DNA from 4 places in the Nonomuraea angiospora genome. Region 2 is predicted to be linked to each of the others. Evidence: riboswitches for the same ligand, from Rfam matches in the RefSeq annotation. Region 2 holds a riboswitch; each other region holds the start of a gene.
What was found. Region 2 has a riboswitch for S-adenosylmethionine ahead of H4W80_RS34065 (aminotransferase class V-fold PLP-dependent enzyme). Riboswitches for the same ligand answer to the same signal wherever they lie in the genome.
Positions count from the first base shown of each region.

Region 1: linked by a shared signal. The riboswitch ahead of H4W80_RS07375 (ABC transporter substrate-binding protein) and the one ahead of H4W80_RS34065 (aminotransferase class V-fold PLP-dependent enzyme) in region 2 are both predicted to bind S-adenosylmethionine.
Region 3: linked by a shared signal. The riboswitch ahead of H4W80_RS36800 (GNAT family N-acetyltransferase) and the one ahead of H4W80_RS34065 (aminotransferase class V-fold PLP-dependent enzyme) in region 2 are both predicted to bind S-adenosylmethionine.
Region 4: linked by a shared signal. The riboswitch ahead of thrC (threonine synthase) and the one ahead of H4W80_RS34065 (aminotransferase class V-fold PLP-dependent enzyme) in region 2 are both predicted to bind S-adenosylmethionine.

Region 1 is NZ_JADBEK010000001.1:1,617,007-1,621,835, forward strand. It holds gene H4W80_RS07365 (MFS transporter) at 1-365, opposite strand, end outside; gene H4W80_RS07370 (ArsR/SmtB family transcription factor) at 425-1,399, shown strand; SAM riboswitch class IV at 1,472-1,592, shown strand; gene H4W80_RS07375 (ABC transporter substrate-binding protein) at 1,647-2,762, shown strand; gene H4W80_RS07380 (ABC transporter ATP-binding protein) at 2,741-3,844, shown strand; gene H4W80_RS07385 (ABC transporter permease) at 3,841-4,698, shown strand; gene H4W80_RS07390 (ABC transporter permease) at 4,691-4,829, shown strand, end outside.
Region 2 is NZ_JADBEK010000001.1:7,493,216-7,498,044, reverse strand. It holds gene H4W80_RS34070 (DoxX family protein) at 1-466, shown strand, start outside; gene H4W80_RS34065 (aminotransferase class V-fold PLP-dependent enzyme) at 475-1,761, opposite strand; SAM riboswitch class IV at 1,807-1,922, opposite strand; gene H4W80_RS34060 (TerC family protein) at 2,035-2,772, shown strand; gene H4W80_RS34055 (cytochrome P450) at 2,782-3,975, shown strand; gene H4W80_RS34050 (SAM-dependent methyltransferase) at 3,983-4,829, opposite strand, start outside.
Region 3 is NZ_JADBEK010000001.1:8,040,980-8,045,808, reverse strand. It holds gene H4W80_RS36820 (class I SAM-dependent methyltransferase) at 1-378, opposite strand, end outside; gene H4W80_RS36815 (hypothetical protein) at 465-1,142, opposite strand; gene H4W80_RS36805 (L,D-transpeptidase) at 1,669-2,850, shown strand; SAM riboswitch class I at 3,089-3,187, shown strand; gene H4W80_RS36800 (GNAT family N-acetyltransferase) at 3,195-3,824, shown strand; gene H4W80_RS36795 (DoxX family protein) at 4,621-4,829, shown strand, end outside.
Region 4 is NZ_JADBEK010000001.1:6,909,182-6,914,010, reverse strand. It holds gene H4W80_RS31230 (alpha,alpha-trehalose-phosphate synthase (UDP-forming)) at 1-1,217, opposite strand, end outside; gene H4W80_RS31225 (RNA polymerase sigma factor) at 1,249-1,803, shown strand; SAM riboswitch class I at 1,883-2,024, shown strand; gene thrC (threonine synthase) at 2,038-3,270, shown strand; gene H4W80_RS31215 (MoaD/ThiS family protein) at 3,295-3,570, shown strand; gene H4W80_RS31210 (cold-shock protein) at 3,815-4,015, shown strand; gene groL (chaperonin GroEL) at 4,428-4,829, shown strand, end outside.

The DNA.
Region 1 (4,829 bases), 5.9 Mb from region 2:
GCGGCGAAGAAGACCGGCGTGAACAGCCCCGTGACCAGCACCAGCGCCAGCATCGCCCAGACCGGCAGCCCCCCGAACGCCAGCAGCAGGCACGTCACCGCCCTGACCACCTCGCCGGTCACCATCAGCGCCCGCGGCGGCAGCCGGTCGGCCAGCGAGAGCAGCAGCAGCCCGCCCACGATGAACGGCAGCCAGCCCGCCATGTACGCCGCGGCCGACAGGCCGGCCGAGCCGGTCCGCGCGTAGACCAGCACGGACAGGGCCAGCATCTTGATCGAGTCCCCGCCGACCAGCAGCGCGAAGCTGCCGAACAGGACCCGGAACTCCTTGACGGCGAACACCTCGCCGAACGTCGCCCCTTGCACGTCCACGATGGTGCGGACCGGACCGGCGAGCTGGCGATTGTTTCGGATATAACCGAAAGGTGCCGGTAAGAATCGAGGTCACGCCACAGGACCTGGTGGCCACCAGGTTCGCGATCTCGCCGCTGATCGAGACCATGCACGCGCAGTGGGTGCTGGCGGGCCGGCTGGAGGCGGGCGTGCACGGCCGGTGGGCCGCGCGGTGGCGGGGCGCGTACCGGGAGCTCGAACGCGCCCACCCCGTGCTGCGGGCCGCGGCCGCGATCAGCGGCAACCGGCGCGGCACGAACGTCGCCTTCATCGCCCCGCCGCCGACGGCGGTGGACGTGCCGTTCGAGGCGGAGCTGGCCGCCATGCGCGCGACGCCGCTGGAGCAGGCGCACGCGGAGATCGCCAGGGCGCTGGCCGGGCGGCCGGCGGCGGGTGAGGCCGGGGAGCTGCTGGCGGGGCCGCGGGTGGTGGAGCGGTTCGCCGACGCGTACGAGGCGCTCTGGACGCGGATCCTCTCCCACGACTGGCCGCGCTTGCGCGCGATCCTGCAGCGCGACGTCGCCCATCGGGCGGGCCGGCTGGCGGCCTACGGCTGGGCGGCGGCGCTGGAGGACCTCAGCCCGCAGGTCCACTGGCGGCCCCGGGGGCAGATCGAGGTCGAGCTGACCACCCTCCACGGGCTGCGCCGGCTCGGCGGCAAGGGGCTGCTCTTCCTGCCGTCGGCGTTCACGACCGCCGTCGGGGCGTACCTGGAGGACGCCTGGCCGTACGCGATGATCTACCCCGCGCGGGGCGCCCTGGCCGCGCCCGCCGCGGCCGACGACGGCCTGTCGGCCCTGATCGGCCGCAGCCGCGCCCGCATCCTCGCCGAGCTGGCCGAGCCCGCCACCACCACCCAGCTCGCGGCCCTGCTGGGGCAGAGCGTGGGCACCACGGGCGGCCACGTGGCGGCGCTGCGCAGGACGCGCCTGATCGCGGGCACCCGCGTCGGCCGCGGCGTGCTGTACGCGCGCACCCCCCTCGGCGACGCTCTGGTCAACGGGTGATAAAAAAGACAAACACCACTAAATCCTCCCTCGACGCCATATCCAGGTAAATCCTACTGATACAGTCGCTTATGTCACGAGTCCAGTGCGAAGCCCCGGCTTGCTGGACGGCAACCCTCCCACCGCGGCGGGGTGCCCCGGGTGATGACACGGTCGTCGAGCTGAATGGTGCTCCTGGCGGCAAGCGCGGATGTCGAGTCGTGCTGCCACGCGCCCTTGGCCGGCTGCTCGAAAAGGGAAGGTAAAGATGAAGGGCGGATTCACTCGCCTCGCGGGACTGGGCATGGTGGTCGCGCTGGCGGTCACGGCCTGCGGCGGCGTCGACACGGCCGGATCCACTGGCGGTTCCACGGGCGGTTCGCCGGGCACGGGCGCGGCCAGGCAGGAGCTCACGGTGACCGCGTTCGCGGGCGCGTGGGGAGAGCTGTTCAAGAAGTCGTTCGTGGAGCCGTTCGAACGCGACACCGGCGCCAAGGTGAACCTCGTCTACGGCGCGAACGCCGAATGGCTCACCAAGCTGCGCGCGGCCGGCGGCAAGAACCCGCCGTTCGACGTCATCGCGTTCACGCCGGACGCGTCGCTGCCCGCGGCCTCCGCCGGGCTGCTCCAGCCGCTGGCCACCGACCGGCTGGCGCACTTCAAGGAGCTGGACCCGGTGCTCGCCGGCAAGTCCGCGTACGACGGCAAGCAGTACGGCGTGCCGCTGACCACCGGCTCCACCGGCCTCCTCTACCGCACCGACAAGATCAAGACGCCGCCCGCGGACTGGGCGGACCTCTTCGACAAGCAGTACTGCGGCCACATCGCCCTCCCGCCGCTCACCTACAACCCCGGCCTGGAGTTCTTCTCCGCCCTGGTCACCTCCCAGGGCGGCACGCTGTCCGACCCGGCCGCCGTGGACAAGGCGTTCGACAAGCTCGCCACGCTGAAGGGCTGCGTGTCCTCCTTCCCCGCCAACGCGGGCAACGCCGCCACCGTCATCGAGAACGGCGACGCCTGGATCATGCCCTTCTGGGACGGCCGCGCCTTCGCCATGGCCCAGGCCGGCTCCCCGATCGGCTTCACCTACCCCAAGTCCGGCCCCGTCGGCGCGCTGACCTCGTACTTCGTCGCCGCGGGCACCCAGAAGAGCGACCTGGCGAACAAGTTCCTCGACCACCTGACGGCCGCGCAGAACCAGAAGCCGTTCGCCGAGGGCACCTGGTACGCCGCGGGCAACGACTCGATCTCCTACAGCGAGCCGTTCGAGCAGAAGGTGAAGCACGGTCCCGACGTCTTCAAGAAGTTCATCTGGGTGGACTACGCGGTCGCCACCCCCAAGCTGAACGAATGGCAGCAGCGGTGGAACCAGATCTTCGGCTGACCCCGGAAGAAGGCGGCGGGCACGTCGAGATCGAGGGGCTCGCCGCCGGGTACGACGGCGCGCGCGTCCTCGACCTGGACCGGCTGTCGATCCGCAAGGGCGAGTTCCTGTCGATCCTCGGGCCCAGCGGCTGCGGCAAGACGACGCTGCTCAACTGCGTCGCCGGCTTCGTCCAGCCCACGGCCGGGCGGATCGTGATCGACGGCTCCGACGTGACCGCGCGGCCCCCGTACCGGCGGGGCCTGGGCATGGTGTTCCAGAACTACGCGCTCTTCCCGCACATGACCGTGGCCGCCAACGTGGCGTACGGGCTGCGCGTGCGCCGGCTCGACCGGCGGGAGCGGGACGAGCGGGTGCGGGAGGCGCTGAGCCTGGTCGGCCTGGAGGAGTACGCCGGGCGGCGGCCCCGCCAGCTGTCCGGCGGGCAGCAGCAGCGGGTCGCCCTGGCCCGCGCGCTGGCCATCCGGCCCGCCGTGCTGCTGCTGGACGAGCCGCTGTCCAACCTGGACGCCAAGCTGCGCAGGGAGATGCGGGTGGAGCTGCGCGCCATCCAGCGGCGCATCGGCACCACCATGGTCTTCGTCACGCACGACCAGGAGGAGGCGCTCGCGCTGTCCGACCGGGTGGCCGTCATGAACGGCGGCCGGGTCGAGCAGCTCGGCACCCCCGACGAGGTCTACCGGCGGCCGGCGACCCGGTTCGTCGCGCAGTTCATCGGCGCGGCCAACGTCCTGGAGGGCACGGTGACCGCCTCGGGCGCGCTCGACTCCGGCGGGATCGTCGTCGAGTGCGGCCTCCCCTCGCCGCGGCCGGGCGCGCGCGCCGTCGTCGCCGTCCGCCCCGAACGCATCCGCCTCACCACACCGGGCCCCGGGGCCACTGGGGTGGCCGGGACGGTCGGGTATCGGGCCTTCGCCGGGGACGCCTGGCACGTCGAGGTGCGGCTGGCCGACGGGCGCACCCTGAGCGTGCAGGTCGCCGACACCGGCGCGGGCGCCGAGGACCCGCCCGGCGCGGGCACGTCCGTGCTCGCGCACTGGGATCCGGCCGACGTCATCCTCCTGGAAACGGAGGCGCCATGACCCGCCGCCGGGCGGGCCTGCCGTACGCGCTGCCGCTCGTCGCCTTCCTGGCCGCCCTGTTCCTGGTCCCCCTCGTCCGGCTGCTGCGGCTCAGCTTCAGCCCCGTCGACGCCTTCAACGCGGCGCTGCCCGGATTCACCTTCGAGCAGTACGCCCGGGTGTTCACCGAGCCGTACTTCTACGGCTCCCTGCTCCGGACGCTGGCCACCGCGCTCCTGGTGGCGGTGCTGTGCGTGGCGCTGGCGTACCCGGCCGCCTACCTCCTGGCCCGCCGGCGCCCCGGCGTGCTGCGGACCCTGCTGTTCGTCATCGTGATCTCGCCGCTGCTGACCAGCGTGGTGGTCCGCACCTACGGGTGGGTCGTGCTGCTGTCCGGCAACGGGCTCGTCAACCGGGCGCTCGTCGGCTCCGGGCTGCGTGACCAGCCCGCCCAGCTGCTCACCAGCTACCCGGCCGTCGTGGTCGCGGTGACGCACGTGCTGCTGCCGTTCGCGATCATCCCGCTCACGACGGCGCTCGGCGGGCTGGACCGCAACCTGCACCGGGCCTCGCAGACGCTCGGGGCCGGGCCGATCAGGACGTTCCTGCGGGTCACGGTCCCGCTCAGCCTGCCCGGCGCGGTCACCGGCGCCCTCATCGTCTTCGCGCTGGCCATGGGCATCTACATCACGCCGCTGCTGGTCGGCGGGGTGACCCAGCCGCTGACCGGCATCCGGGTCTACGACCAGGTGACGACGGTGTTCGACTACCCGGTGGCGGCGGCGCTGAGCTTCGCGCTGCTCGCGCTGACCGTCGTGTCCACGGGGCTGCTGGCGGGCGTGTTCCGGATCTGGGAGAGGCGCCTTCATGGGTGAGCGGGGCTACGACAGGATCGTGCGGCTGGTGGCCGCGGCCCTGGCGGCACTGGTGTTCCTGTTCCTGATCGCGCCGCTGGTCGTGCTGGTGACGAGCTCGTTCAACCAGGCGGGCTCGATGGCGTTCCCGC
Region 2 (4,829 bases):
CCTGATCCTGGGCCTGCTGGTGCGCCTCGTGGGGCTGCTGTTGCTGATCAACATGCTGGGCGCCATCACGTACGTGCACGCGGGGCACGGGGTGCTGTCCAGCGCCGGAGGCTGGGAGCTGCCCGGCGCGCTCGGGGCACTGGGCCTGCTGTTCCTGGCGCTGGGGGGTGGCCGGATCGGGATCGACGGGATCTTCGCCGCGATGTTCCGCCGGCGCTCGGCACGCCGGGCCGCCGAGGAGGAGCACGCCGCGCAGCCACAGCGTCCTGAGCCGTCGAACGTCACGACCAGGCCCGCCGGCCCCGCGACGCCCGCGACGTCCGCCGAGGCGCCTCGGGTGCCCAGGCAGCCGACCGAGCACCGGGCCGGCGGGGTCAACGACGACGACATGAGGGACATCGACGCCCTGGTCTCCGACGAGCCGCCGCCGCACCGCAAGCCGCCGAACCGCTCCGACGCCGTCTAGCGGCTCACTCAGCGGTTGACGAGGTCGCGCACGGCCTCGACCAGCCGGTCCACGTGCTCCTGCGTGGAGCCGATGCCGATGGAGGCCCGCACCGCGGAAGCGGTGCCGTCCTCACATCCGCCGTCGGTCTCACCCAACAGGTGCCGGACGAACGGGTGCGCGCAGAACTTGCCGTCACGCACCCCGATGCCGTACTCGCTGGACAGCACCTCGGCCACCTCGCGGGCCGAGTAGCCGTCCACGGTGAACGACACGATGCCGACGCGCGGGTGGTCGTCCCCCCACAGCGACAGCTCCCGTACGCCCTCGATCGAGGCCAGCCCCGACCGCAGCCGCGCGATCAGCCGCTCCTCCTCACGCACCAGCGCGGTCCAGCCGGTGGCCGTGAGCGCGTCGCAGGCGGCGGCCAGGGCGATGGCGCCCAGCACGTTCGGGGTGCCCGCCTCGTGCCGCGGCTCGGGGTCGTCGTGCCACTCGGTGTCGTCGCCCACGGAGCGCACCGCGCCGCCGCCCTTGAGGTACGGCTCGCCCTCCGCGAGCCAGTCGCGCCGCCCGACCAGCGCCCCCGCGCCGAACGGCGCGTACAGCTTGTGCCCGGAGAAGGCCACGTAGTCCAGGTCGAGCGCGGTCAGGTTGAGCCGCCGGTGCGGTACGAGCTGGGCGGCGTCCACCAGGATGCGGGCGCCGTGCCGGTGGGCGACGTGGGCCAGGGCGGCGATGGGCCACAGCTCGCCGGTGACGTTGGAGGCGGCGGTGACCACGAGCAGCTTGGGGCCGTCGATGCCGGCCAGGGCCTCGTCGGCGGCGCGGACGGCCTCGCCGGGGAAGGCGGGCGGCGCCAGCCGTACGGACTTGGGCCAGGGCAGGAGGGAGGCGTGGTGCTCGGTGTCGAAGACGACGGTGGTGGTGCCGGCGGGCAGGCAGCGGGCCAGGAGGTTCGTGCCGTCGGTGGTGTTGCGGGTGAAGATCACGGCGTCGTCCGGGCGGGCCCCGACGAACGCCCGGACCGTGTGGCGGGCCTGCTCGTAGCGGGCGGTGGTGAGCTGCGAGGCGTAGCCCGCGCCCCGGTGGACGCTGGAGTAGGCCGGGAGCGCGGCGGTCACGGCGGCGCTGACCGGCTCGAGACAGGGGGCGCTGGCGGCGTAGTCGAGGTTGGCGTAGCCGACGAGCCTGCCACCCTTGACCGGCACCTCGAGATCGGCCCCGAGCACGGCGGGGATCGGCCTGCTCGGGGCGACCGGAACCGCCTCGGCGGCGCGAGCGGGAACGGAGCTGAAGATCGTCAACGTGGACACGGCACATCTCCCTCAGGGTCATCGGACCCCTGGAAGCAGCCACGGAGCCCGCGCTTGCCCGCCACGCCTCGTGACGGACCAGGTCTTCACCCGGGGCACCCCGCCGCGGACGCGAGGGTTGCCGGCCAGCTAGCCGGGGCTTGTCGCTGGCACTCATGACCTACGGCGGAGACTATAACCCAATCCCCTCCCTCGATCGCAAGTCGGTGAACTTATCCGGCACCTGGCTCGTTGCTACCGGAAATCCCGCTCATGTGTCATGGAGGTGCGTAAATGTTGGACTGGGTGACCGACCCACAGATATGGATCGGTTTCTTCACCCTCGTCGCCCTGGAGATCGTGCTGGGGATCGACAACATCATCTTCATCTCCATCCTGGCCGGGAAACTACCTCCCGAACAACGGGACAGAGCCCGGGTGCTGGGGCTGGGCGCGGCCCTGATCACCCGGCTGCTCCTGCTGCTCGCCCTGTCGTGGGTGGTGCAGCTCACCGAGCCGCTGTTCGCCGTCTTCGGTCACGAAATATCGGGACGCGACCTGATCCTGCTGCTCGGTGGCCTGTTCCTGCTGGGCAAGAGCGTCACCGAGATCGGCCACAGCATGGACGGCCCCGTGGGCAAGGACGGCAAGAAGGCCGCGGCGGCCTCCTTCGCCGCGGTGATCGTCCAGATCATGGTGCTGGACATCGTGTTCTCGCTCGACTCCGTCATCACCGCCGTCGGCATGGTCGACGAGCTCGGCGTGATGATCGCGGCGGTCGTGGTGGCGGTGCTGGTGATGCTCTTCGCCTCGGGCCCGATCAGCAGGTTCGTGGACCGGCACCCGAGCATCAAGATGCTGGCGCTGGCGTTCCTGGTGCTGATCGGTGTGGTGCTCATCGCCGAGGGCTTCGGCCAGCACATCCCCAAGGGCTACATCTACTTCGCGATGGCGTTCTCGCTCGTCGTGGAGCTGCTGAACATCCGGGCGCGGGGCAAGCGAACGGCGACACAGGAGGAACCCGCTCCTTAAGATGAAATAGTGCGATTTGACCCTTGGGATCCGGATTTCGTGGCTCACCCGTACCGGGTGTACGACGAGCTGAGGCGCGAGGCGCCGGTCAGCTACTTCGAGCCGACGAACCAGTGGCTGATCTCACGTCATTCAGACGTGAACGCCCTGCTCAGAGACCGCCGCCTGGGGCGGTCCTACCTTCACGTGGCCACCCACGAGGAGTTCGGCAGGCCGCCGGAGCCGGAGTTCCAGGACCCGTTCTGGCGGGTGATCAGGGCGGGCATGCTCGACGTGGAGCCGCCGGTGCACACCAGGCTGCGCCGGCTGGTCTCCAAGGCGTTCACGCCGCGCATGGTCGAGTCACTGCGTCCCCGGGTGCGCGCCATCGCCGCGGGCCTGGTGGACGCGTTCGTGGAGAAGGGCGGCGGCGACCTGCTCGCCGAGGTCGCCGAGCCGCTCCCGGTGACGGTGATCGCGGAGATGCTCGGCATCCCCCACGCCGACCGCCACCTGCTGCGCCCCTGGTCGGCGGAGATCTGCGGCATGTACGAGCTCAACCCGAGCCTTGAGGCCCAGCACACGGCGGTACGGGCGGCGTCGGAGTTCGCCGGCTACCTCAAGACCCTGGCCGCGCAGCGCCGCCGGGCCCCCGGCGACGACCTGATCAGCGCGCTCGCGCAGATCGACGAGCTGACCGAGGACGAGCTGGTAGGCACGTGCGTGCTGCTGCTCAACGCCGGCCACGAGGCCACCGTGAACGTGACGGGCAACGGCTGGTGGGCCCTGTTCCGCAATCCCTCCGAACTGGCACGGCTGCGCGAGGACCGTTCGCTGCTGCCCACGGCCGTCGAGGAGGTGATGCGCTGGGACACGCCGCTGCAGATGTTCGAGCGCTGGGTGCTGGAGGACATCGAGGTGCACGGGGTGGAGATCCCGCGCGGCTCGGAGGTGGCGCTGCTGTTCGGCTCGGCCAACCGCGACCCGGCGGTCTTCGAGGACCCCGACCGGCTCGACGTGGGGCGGGCCGACAATCCGCACATCTCGTTCGGGGCCGGGATCCACTTCTGCCTGGGCGCGCCGCTGGCCCGCATCGAGCTCATGGAGTCGTACGGCGCCCTCCTGGACCGGGCGGCCAAGCTCGAACTGCGGGAGGAGCCGAGCTGGAAGCCCGGCTACGTCATCAGAGGGCTGCGGTCGCTGGAGGTCACCGCCGCTGGCTGAGCCAGCGTCACCGCCTCTGGCTGAGCCAGCCGAACCCGCCGAGCCCCGCCGGGTCGATCAGCTCACCCTCCTCCGACGCCCTGGCCAGTGCCCGGATGTAGGCGCGCGGCTCGGTGCGGGCCAGGTCGATCGGGGGCCTGGTGCCGGTGATCCCCACAGCCCTCAGCGCGTCGCGCTGTGTGGACAAGGCTGTGGATATCGCGCCGGCCTCGCGCCCGGCCTCGGCGCACGCGTCAAGCGCGACATGAGCCGTGATATCGCAGGTCCCATCGGGGATCGGGGCAACGACCGCGCCATCGCGGTAACCGGTCAACGTGCCACAGAGCGGCCGGTTATCCACAGGGTGTGCATAATCCACGGCAATCGCTCGGCCCCTCGTGAGGCGTCCCAGGACGGAGGCCCACGCCTCGTCGCGGGGGCGGCCGATCTCCGCGCGCGAGCCCACCCGGGTCAGCGGCCACCACCGGTCGAGCCAGGCGCAGTCGTCCGGTCGCGGCGGCTCACCGAGGCGCTCCTCGCCGGTGCGGACGTCGACCATGATGAGGCGCGGCCCGGCGGCGGTCTGCTCCACCACGTCGAGCGGCACGTTGTCGAGCCACTCGTTGGCGATGGCCAGGCCCGTGATGCCGGTGGGCACGCTCCGCCGCCAGGCGATCCGCTCGGGCAGGCCCTCCGGCCGTGGGGAGAGGTCGACGGCGGTGACGCGGAGCCGGTCGCGCAGCGCGGGCTCGGCGGCCTCCAGCACCTGGGCGACCAGCAGGCCCTCGCCCGCGCCGATGTCGACCAGGTCGAGCACGCCAGGGCGGCCGAGCTCGGCGTCCACCTCCGACAGCAGCGCCAGCACCGCGTCGGCG
Region 3 (4,829 bases), 550 kb from region 2:
GGAGTCCACGCCGACGACCTCATGCCCCAGCCCCGCCAGGAACGCGGCATGCCGGCCGGTGCCGCACGCGGCGTCCAGCGCCCGCCCCGCCGCGAGCGTGCCCAGGATGCGCCGCACCAGCGGCTCCTCCACGGCGATCAGCGGGTTCCCTTCGCCGTCGTACTGCTCGGCCCACTGCGCGTACCCCTCCGTGGTGGAGGCCTGGCCGACGACCGCGCCCGCCCTCAGCTCCGGATCCGGGTCGATCACCATCTTGCGGATCTCAGCGATCCGCTGTTCCACAAAGGCCGCATCCCCCAGATCGCCGGCCTGCGCGCGCAACAGCGCGACCCCTTCCAGCCCCAGCAGCCAGGCCAGCGAGTGAGCGTAGAAAGGCATGCCGACACGATAGGAACCACGTCACCGCCACAGCCACCCAATTAAGACGGAGCCCCTAATCGCCGCCGCAGAGCGATCGGACATGGTCAGGACCTGTAGACGTCCGTAAGCGGCAGATAGGAACTGAAGTGATCGGCCACGATGTCTGCCACAGCCTCCGCATTCTCGGAGCCGTCCACCTCCAGCACCCGGATGCCCAAGCGGCGAGCGGAACGAACGGCCTCGTCCGCGACGAGTCGATCTCTGGCGAGCCGGTTGCGCTGTGCTCGATCAGGATCGCTGACTCGGTGATCGACGGCGACGGCACGGGGCAGCTCGCGAACCTGACGCCGGCGGAACTCTTCGCTCGGCACCATGACGATCATTCGCGAGGGTGAGTCGATGATGGGCGCGACCAGCTCGGGACGCAACCCCCACCCCTCGGCGATGATCGGTCGCCCCGAAACCAGGCCGCGCAGGTCATCCAGAGCCCATTCGAACCGCGTGGGAAAGCCGGCCAGCGTCTCCTCGGCCATTTTCTGAGGGCTGGTGTTCACCCAGACGGCGTCCGGGTCAGGGTCCGGGATGGGCTCGCCAAGCCGTACGCGGCGGGCGATCCGACGGTCATTGTGCGCACGTGCGTCGTGGTAGTCGTAGTGATAGGCGGTCAGCCCGTACCGGCCGGCCAGCAGCCGGGCGACGGTGGATTTACCGGCCCATTGTCCCCCTCCGATCCATAGGGCGTTGCGCAAGGTGCCGAACGGATCCCAGACGTCGCTGTTCATGGCGTTCACGGTTACAGCATGGCGACGCCGCCGGCCGAAGAAACAGTCTTGTTCTGCCTGCCCCGGACGGGTGACGATCGTAGAGAGGGCCCTTGCCGATGGGCCGCCTTGGCCTGCTTACGGGACGAACGCGCACGGCAGGCCGGTATGCCTGCCGAGGGCGGTGACCACCGGGATCCCGTCCATCTCAAGCCCGGCCAACACCTCGATGTCCCCCGGGACCAGGCAGGTCATGGCCCGAGCGATGTCATCCAGCAGGACGGGGTCACCGCGCTCAGAGCCACCGCCCACACAACGGAGAAGCAAGCACCATCGTCGGTGAACAGCGGTGGGCGCGCGCCACGTCCCGAAGTCCCACTCCTCGATCTCGCAGACGCCCTCCGGACACGCCTGCCTCGCAACCTGCTGCATCGATCAAGGCACCCTTGTATTGTTACTGACCGTTATGGGCATATAGCTCTCCGTATCATCAATAGGCCGTCTTGTCTGAAAGATGCCTATTTGTCGGGGAGTGGAGGCATCGACGATGCGGAACCGCCGGACCATGCTCGTCAGCACGTTCACGGCTGCGCTGCTGCTGACCGCAAGCTGCACCTCGGGTGGCTCGAACCCAGCACCGCCCGCCGGCCCACGAGAGCGGGCCTCGGCGGCCAAGCTTTCGATCACCCCGGCGAACGGCGCGAAGAAGGTGGCCCCGGACGCCGGGGTCAGCGTCAAGGCCACCGACGGCAAGATCACCAAGCTGACCGTCGCCGACGCCAAGGGCCATGAGGTACGCGGCACCTTGGGCGCGGACGGGACGTGGCGCCCCACGTGGCCGTTGCGGCCCTCGACGGCGTACACAGTGAGCGCGCAGGCCACCGGCACGGACGGCAAGCCTGTCACCGCGCGGGCCACGTTCACCACGCTCAAGCCGAAGCGGGTGCTGGAGAGCGGCATGTCCCCGCTGGACGGCGAGAAGGTCGGCGTCGGCATGCCCGTCCAGCTCCTGCTGTCGCGCCCCGTGACCGCCAGGAGCGACCGGGCCGCGGTCGAGAGGTCGCTGGAGGTACGGATGTCCAAGCCGGTCGAGGGCGCGTGGAGCTGGGTGAGCGACCGCGAGGTCCAGTTCAGGCCGCGCGAGTACTGGCCGGTCGGCGAGAAGGTCACGGTGGTCGCCCACCTGGCCGGGGTGCGGGCGGGGCGGGACCTGTGGGGCACGAGGGACCGCAGCCTGACGTTCACCGTCGGTGACGAGCACATCACCAAGATCCGCAATGCCACCCATCGGGCGGTCGTGCGGGAGAACGGCGAGGTCGTCAAGACCATCCCGGTCAGCCTGGGCAAGCCGGGGGACGACAGCTGGTCCGGCGTCATGATCGCCCAGGAGAAGGCCGCGGACATCCTCATGGACTCGGCCACCATCGGCAGGCCCGGCGAGTACTACGCCCGCACCAAGTGGAATGTCAGGATGACCTACAGCGGCATGTTCTTCCACGCCGCGCCCTGGTCGACCGGCGCGCAGGGCAACCGCAACGTCAGCCATGGCTGCGTGAACGCCAGCATGGCCAACGCCCGCTGGTTCTACAACTTCACGCAGCGGGGGGACATCATCGAGGTCACGGGGACGTCGCGGAAGCTCCAGTTCGGCAACGGGCCGACGCCGTGGGCGAAATCGTGGGACGACTGGGTGGCGGGCAGCGCCCTCGGCAAGTCGATCAACGCCTGATGGGAGAAACCGCGTCGGTTGGATTGGGCAGGTTGGTTGCCGCTGGTGGTGAGCACTTCCGATGCCCGGGCCGCTATGAGTCTCAGAGTCGGACCGTGCCGGATGTGTCCAGTTGTTCTTGCACTCCCGGCTCTTCCAGGGAGAGCCCATCTGCCCAGTTCAAGACGCGATCCACGGAATGGGCGCCCTTGCGGCGAATTGACGGTGTCCGCCTGTGCAGGCATGATCACGACTCAGTAGTTCATCCAGAGGATCTGAGGGACCTGGCCCTGTGACGGTCCGGCAACCTCCCGGCGGGAATCCGCGGGAAAGGTGCCAATGCCAGGAACGATGAGGGAGAGCTGATGAGCGTGCGGCTTGATGTTCCTGTCCTCGCGGGCGATCTCGTGCGGTTGGAGCCGCTGGCGATGCGGCATGCGCCGGATCTCGCGGAGGCGGCCGAGGAGGATCGGTCGTCCTACGACTTCACGCTGGTGCCTCGCGCTCACCAGATGCTGGACTACCTGGCGGCACAACTCGCCCGCGACGGGCTCACCCCATTTGCGCAGGTTCGACTCAGCGACGGCAAGGCGGTGGGATGCACCGGGCTGTGGGATCCTCGCAAGTGGCCGGATCGGGCCGGCCTGCGGGCGATCGAGATCGGCTTCACCTGGCTGGCCGCCTCGGCGCAGGGCACGGGGATCAATGCCGAGGCGAAGCTGTTGCTGCTTTCGTACGCGTTCGACGTGCTCGGCGTTGCCCGCGTCGATCTGAAGACCGACGCCCGCAACCATCGCTGCCGCCGGGCCTTGGAGCGGCTCGGCATCCCCTTTGAGGGCGTGCTGCGCGCCTGGTCCATGTCGTGGGCGCGCGGCGAGGAGGGCAAGGTCCGCGACTCGGCCATGTTCGCAGTGGTCGCCGAAGACTGGCCTACCGTCAAGCCGGTACTGCAAGCCCGTCTCACCGCCGCGACCTCCCGTTCGCCGGCTCTCTGAGAAGCTTCTGCCGGGTGATGGTGGCGATCAGGTGGTGAGGCGCCCCTGAGCACCTGGACACCGCTGCTCGAAGAGGGCCTCTCCTCCAGCAGCGTTCTCAAGGCCCGCCACCGGAACTGCAACCCTGCCGGGCGGTATTGCCGGCGATGCCTGGCCAAGGTCCGCTCCACCACCCAACGGCCGGAGATCACCCTGAATCAGCACTGGCCGGTGGGCTCGCGCACGATCTCCAGGGTGGTGCGCAGGGTGTCACGGACCCAGTCCACCAGGAGCCCGGCGAGAAGACGTCCCGGATCAGGGTGGTGAGGTACGCCGACAGCAGGGCGGGGCCTTGGTACGCAACTCGATCGGCGGCGCTTCGGTGACGCCGGCCTGTTCCCACTGCTGGAAATACCAGTACACGGTTTGCCACGGCGGCAGGTCGGTGGACCCCCGATGGCCCCGGCACTGGCCATCACGCCGTCACGCTCGCCACAGCTTCACGGCGGACGTGTGGACGAGCGTCGTTCCCTATGCCACGCGAGCGGCCGCGGACGCGACCATCGCGGCGATCCCAAGCCTCACGGGCACCCGCACTGCGGGAACCGTCCCAGTCCGCAGTCGCGGTAAAAACTCTTGTTTTCGCAGGTAGACCGCGCCTCGCGTGTCCCACCCTGTCCCACGGACAGTGCGCGCCACCTCGCTGCGGTGGTCGGATGAGCGCTGTCACCACGTAGCGATCACCACGTGCTGACGAAGGAACGAACAAAGCCGGTGAGTTCCCCGGCCAACCCGGCGAGAAAGGCAGTGACAGGACATGAACCAGCACGTCAGCGAGAACCTTCTCGGCGTCAACGACATCGACCAGCAGCCCGAAAGGCGCGGAATGAGGTTCACGCTCAACGGCGCACTTTGGTCACTTCAAGCGTTGTGGGGCTTCTTCTTCGCCGGCAGCGGTTTCGGCAAAGTGCTGTTGTACGACGAAGCTCTGTATGCGGCAGCGCCCCGGGCCGTGGCTTGGTACGC
Region 4 (4,829 bases), 580 kb from region 2:
AGCACGAGCGCGCACCTCGTGGACAGGATCGGGCCCTCCTTGGCGACCAGGTTCATCCCGTCGCGGATGGGGTTGACCAGCAGCACGTCGGCCATCCGGTACGCGGCCAGCGAACGCGGATAGTCGTCGTTGACGTTGAGGATCAGCGGGTCCCAGTCCTCGGTGCCGTACTCGTCCTCGATCTCCTGCGCGCAGCGCAGCACCGACGCGGTGTATTCGCGGTATTCGGGCAGGTCGTGCCGGCTCGGGTAGGCGAACGCCAGGTGCACCACCTTGCCGTGCCACTCCGGGTGCGCGGCGAGGAACTCGCGGTAGGCCACCAGGCCGCGCACGATGTTCTTCGACAGCTCGGTGCGGTCGATGCGGACGATCAGCCGGCGCTCGCCCACCTGCTCCCTGAGCGCGGTCATGTGCGACTCGACGTCGGGCTCGACGGCGCGCTCCCACAGCGCGTCGCCGTCCACCCCCAGGCTGTGCACGCCGATGCGGGTCGTCCTGCCCTCGTGGGTGACGCTGCGGCCCACGCGGTCGACCTCCGCGCCCAGCAGCGCCTCGCAGCAGTCCATGAACGCCTGCGCCCACCTGTCGGCCAGGAACCCGGCGTGATCGGCGCCCAGGATGCCCTCCAGGACCTCTCCGGCCACCTCGTCGGGCAGCAGCGAGAAGTATTCGGGGGGCGCCCACGGGGTGTGGCTGAAGTGGGCGATGCGCAGGTCCGGGCGCTCGGCGCGGAGCATCGCCGGGGTCAGCGTCAGGTGGTAGTCCTGCACCATGACGCGGGCGCCGTGGCCGGCCTCCTCGGCCAGCGCCAGCGCGAACGCGCCGTTGTAGTCGCGGTAGGACTCCCACTCGCGCTCGAACCTCGTGCCGAAGTTGGGGGAGTTGGGAATGTCGTAGAGCAGGTGGTTGACGAACCACAGGGTGGAGTTGGCCACGGCGTTGTAGGCGCGGTGGAAGGTGGCGGGCGGGATGTCGAGCATGCGCATCGGGCCCGTGTCGTAGCCGGCGTGGTCGATCCGGCCGCCGGGCACCAGGCGCACGGCGCTGCGGTCGCCGTCGGACAGCGCCGCGCACACCCACAGCACGCCGTCCTTCCTGGCCACCTCGGACAGCGCCGAGACCAGGCCGCCGCCACCGCGTTTCATGGTCAGCTCACCGTCGTCCGAGACGGTAAAGGAAACGGGTCCTCTGTTGGAGGCCACCAGGACGCTGTTCATCTACGCTCCCTTCGCCCATAGGATCCCAGCTATGGCGCTAGATGAGCTAACCGAGGAACTCGCCCGCTCGGCTGCCGGAGGAGATCATCGCGCACTTGGCGAACTCCTGGCGCGGATCGAGCCCGATGTGATGCGGCACTGCGCCCGGATCCTCCCCTATCACCAGGATGCCGAGGAAGCCTCGCAGGACACGTTGCTGGCCGTGGCGCGCAACATCGGCCGGTTCGAGGGCCGGGCGCGGTTCAGCACCTGGCTGCACATCGTGACGGCCAACTGCGCGCGCACCACGTACAGGTCGCTCAAACGCCGCGCGGCCGAGCAGAGCTCGGACGAGCTGCCCACGCAGAAGCCCGACGTGGCGCGGGTGAGCGTGATCGCGGGCTCGCGGCTCGACCTGCTCGACGCGATGGAGGCGCTGGAGGCCGACAAGCCCGACCTGGCGCAGGCGCTGGTGCTGCGCGACATCGTCCAGCTCGACTACAACGAGGTGGCCGAGCAGCTCGGCATCCCCCTGGGCACCGCCAAGTCGCGCATTCACCAGGCCCGCAAATACGTGCAGGGAGTGCTGGGTGATGATTATCGCTGAGACGCCACGTCTCGCATCTTGAGACGGGTGGCCATTGCGGCCCCATGGGCGGGTAGAGTCCTTTTCAACAACTGAATATTGCTCATCCAGAGGGGTGGAGGGACCGGCCCTGCGAAGCCCCGGCAACCCTCCCGGCTTGAGGCTCGCGACCTGGCGAGGCCGACCGGGACAAGGTGCCAATTCCGGTCTGCGGTCAAGGTGGCCGCGGGCGAAGATGAGGGAAGGCCTCGCTTCATGTCGCTCGACTTTGGTCCTGCTGTCGGTCTGTCCTGCCGTGAGTGCGGCACGCGTTACCCCCTCGGTCCGAGCTTCGCGTGTCTGGAGTGTTTCGGGCCGCTCGAAGCGGCCTATTCCTTCGGTACGGTGACCCGCGCCGACATCGAGTCGGGTCCCGCCAACATCTGGCGTTACCGGTCGCTGCTCCCGGTGCCGGTTGACGTCGCCAGTAAGCCCAATATGAACCCCGGTTGGACCAAACTGGTCAAGGCCGGAAACCTCGGACGCGCACTCGGTCTCAAGAACCTGTACGTCAAGGACGACTCGGGCAACCCCACCCATTCCTTCAAGGACCGGGTCGTCGCCATCGCCGTCGAGGCGGCGCGTAACTTCGGCTTCCACACCCTTTCCTGCTCCTCCACGGGCAACCTCGCGGGCGCGGTCACCGCGGCGGCGGCGCGCGCCGGGCTCGAGGCGTGCGTGTTCATCCCGGCCAACCTCGAAGCGGCCAAGATCGCCATGGCTCGCGTGTTCGGGGGCAAGCTGATCGGGATCGACGGCACCTATGACGAGGTCAACCGGTTCTGCTCCGAGCTGATCGGCGACCCGCTGGGCGACAAGTGGGGGTTCGTCAACGTCAACCTGCGGCCCTACTACGCCGAGGGCTCCAAGACGCTCGCGTACGAGATCGCCGAGCAGCTCGGGTGGCGGTTGCCCGAGCAGATCGTCATCCCCATCGCCTCCGGCTCGCAGCTCACCAAGATCGACAAGGGCTTCCGCGAGCTGGTGCAGCTGGGGCTGGTCGAGGACACCCCGTACAAGATCTTCGGGGCGCAGGCGGCCGGGTGCTCGCCGGTCTCCACCGCGTACAAGGCGGGGCACGACGTCGTGCAGCCGGTCAAGCCCGACACCATCGCCAAGTCGCTGGCCATCGGCAACCCCGCCGACGGGCCTTACGTGCTCGACATCGCCCGGCGCACCGGCGGGGCCGTCGAGGACGTCACGGACGCCGAGATCGTGGCCGCGATCAAGCTTCTGGCCTCGACGGAGGGCGTCTTCGCCGAGACCGCGGGCGGGGTGACCGTGGGCGTGCTGAAGAAGCTCGCCGAGAGCGGGCGGCTCGACCCCGAGGCCGAGACCGTGGTCCTCAACACCGGCGACGGGCTCAAGACACTCGACGCGATCAGCGACGACGCCCAGCCCACGGCCGTGATCCGGCCCTCCCTCGACGCGTTCCGCGCGACTGTCTGACAACCAGGAAAGGCGAGTTAAACCATGAGCGTTTCGGTGCGGATTCCCACCATTCTGCGCACCTACACCGGGGGCAACGCCGAAGTCAGTGGCGAAGGCGCGACTCTTCGTGACGTCCTCGCCAAGCTTGACTCCGACTACCCGGGCATCGGCGCGAGAATTCTGGATGAATCGGGCAAGATTCGCCGTTTTGTCAACGTTTACGTTGGGGAAGAGGATGTCCGTTTCGCCGACGGGCTCGACACTCCAGCACCTGAGGGCACTCAGATCTCCATCATCCCGGCGGTCGCCGGCGGCTGAGTGCTATAGATCACACGTGTGGAAGGCGCCCCTAGTGGGCGCCTTCTCCATTTCCAGGGCAAATGAAACGTAGAAGCGCCTCGTTGTGAAGAAATGCGTTGTTTGCGGATTGACTCTGTTGCCAAACCCCGTGCCACAGGTATGGTCGAGGGCGATCGTCTGGCTGATTTTCCCTTAAGTCCGGCGATTACGGGTCTCGCGGAGGAATGGGCGAGATCTGAAAGCCCAGTAAGAGGAGTCGGAAGTGGCGCAGGGCACCGTCAAGTGGTTCAACGCGGACAAGGGCTACGGCTTCATCGCGGTAGACGGTGGTAAGGATGTATTCGTCCATTACTCAGCGATCATGATGGACGGGTACCGATCTCTCGAACAAGGTCAGCGCGTCGAGTTCGAGATCACGCAGGGCCAGAAGGGACCTCAGGCGGAAGCCGTCCGCGCCGTCTGAGATACGCCCCCTGGTACGCACCGGCGGGATCGCCCGGCAACGCAGTCCGTGCGAACCCACCACCTTTCTTTCGTCGACTCGGTCACGGCGAGCCGCGCGAGGCGGCTCGCCGTGAGTACGGATCCCGCCATCTGCGGTGGCCTGGACGCGGTTCGTCGCAGGTAGCGGGGTCCTGCAGCCGGGACGGACGGCTCCGCCGTACAGGCTGATATGGGGAGGAAAGCCCCGGTAGGAGGCTTCTCGCTTGCACTCGGCAGGGTAGAGTGCTAAACAGTCGTTGGCACTCTGTGCAGCAGAGTGCCAGCACTTGGATCGGGACGATGGGGTCTGCCGAAGGAGATGCTGACCCATGCCGTCGCGGGCGTCGGCTCGGTCCACGACAAGCCACCCTGCATCTGGGAGGTCTAGCCTTATGGCAGCCAAGATGATCGCGTTTGACGAGGACGCCCGGCGCGGTCTCGAGCGCGGTATGAACCAGCTCGCCGACGCCGTCAAGGTGACCTTGGGCCCCAAGGGCCGCAACGTCGTGCTGGAGAAGAAGTGGGGCGCTCCCACGATCACCAACGACGGTGTCTCCATCGCCAAGGAGATCGAGCTCGAGGACCCGTGGGAGAAGATCGGCGCCGAGCTGGTCAAGGAAGTCGCCAAGAAGACCGACGACGTCGCGGGTGACGGCACCACCACCGCCACCGTGCTCGCCCAGGCGCTGGTGCGCGAGGGTCTGCGCAACGTCGCCGCCGGCGCCAACCCGATGGCCCTGAAGAAGGGCATCGAGGCCGCCGTCGAGCGCGTCAGCGAGGAGCTCTCCAAGCTG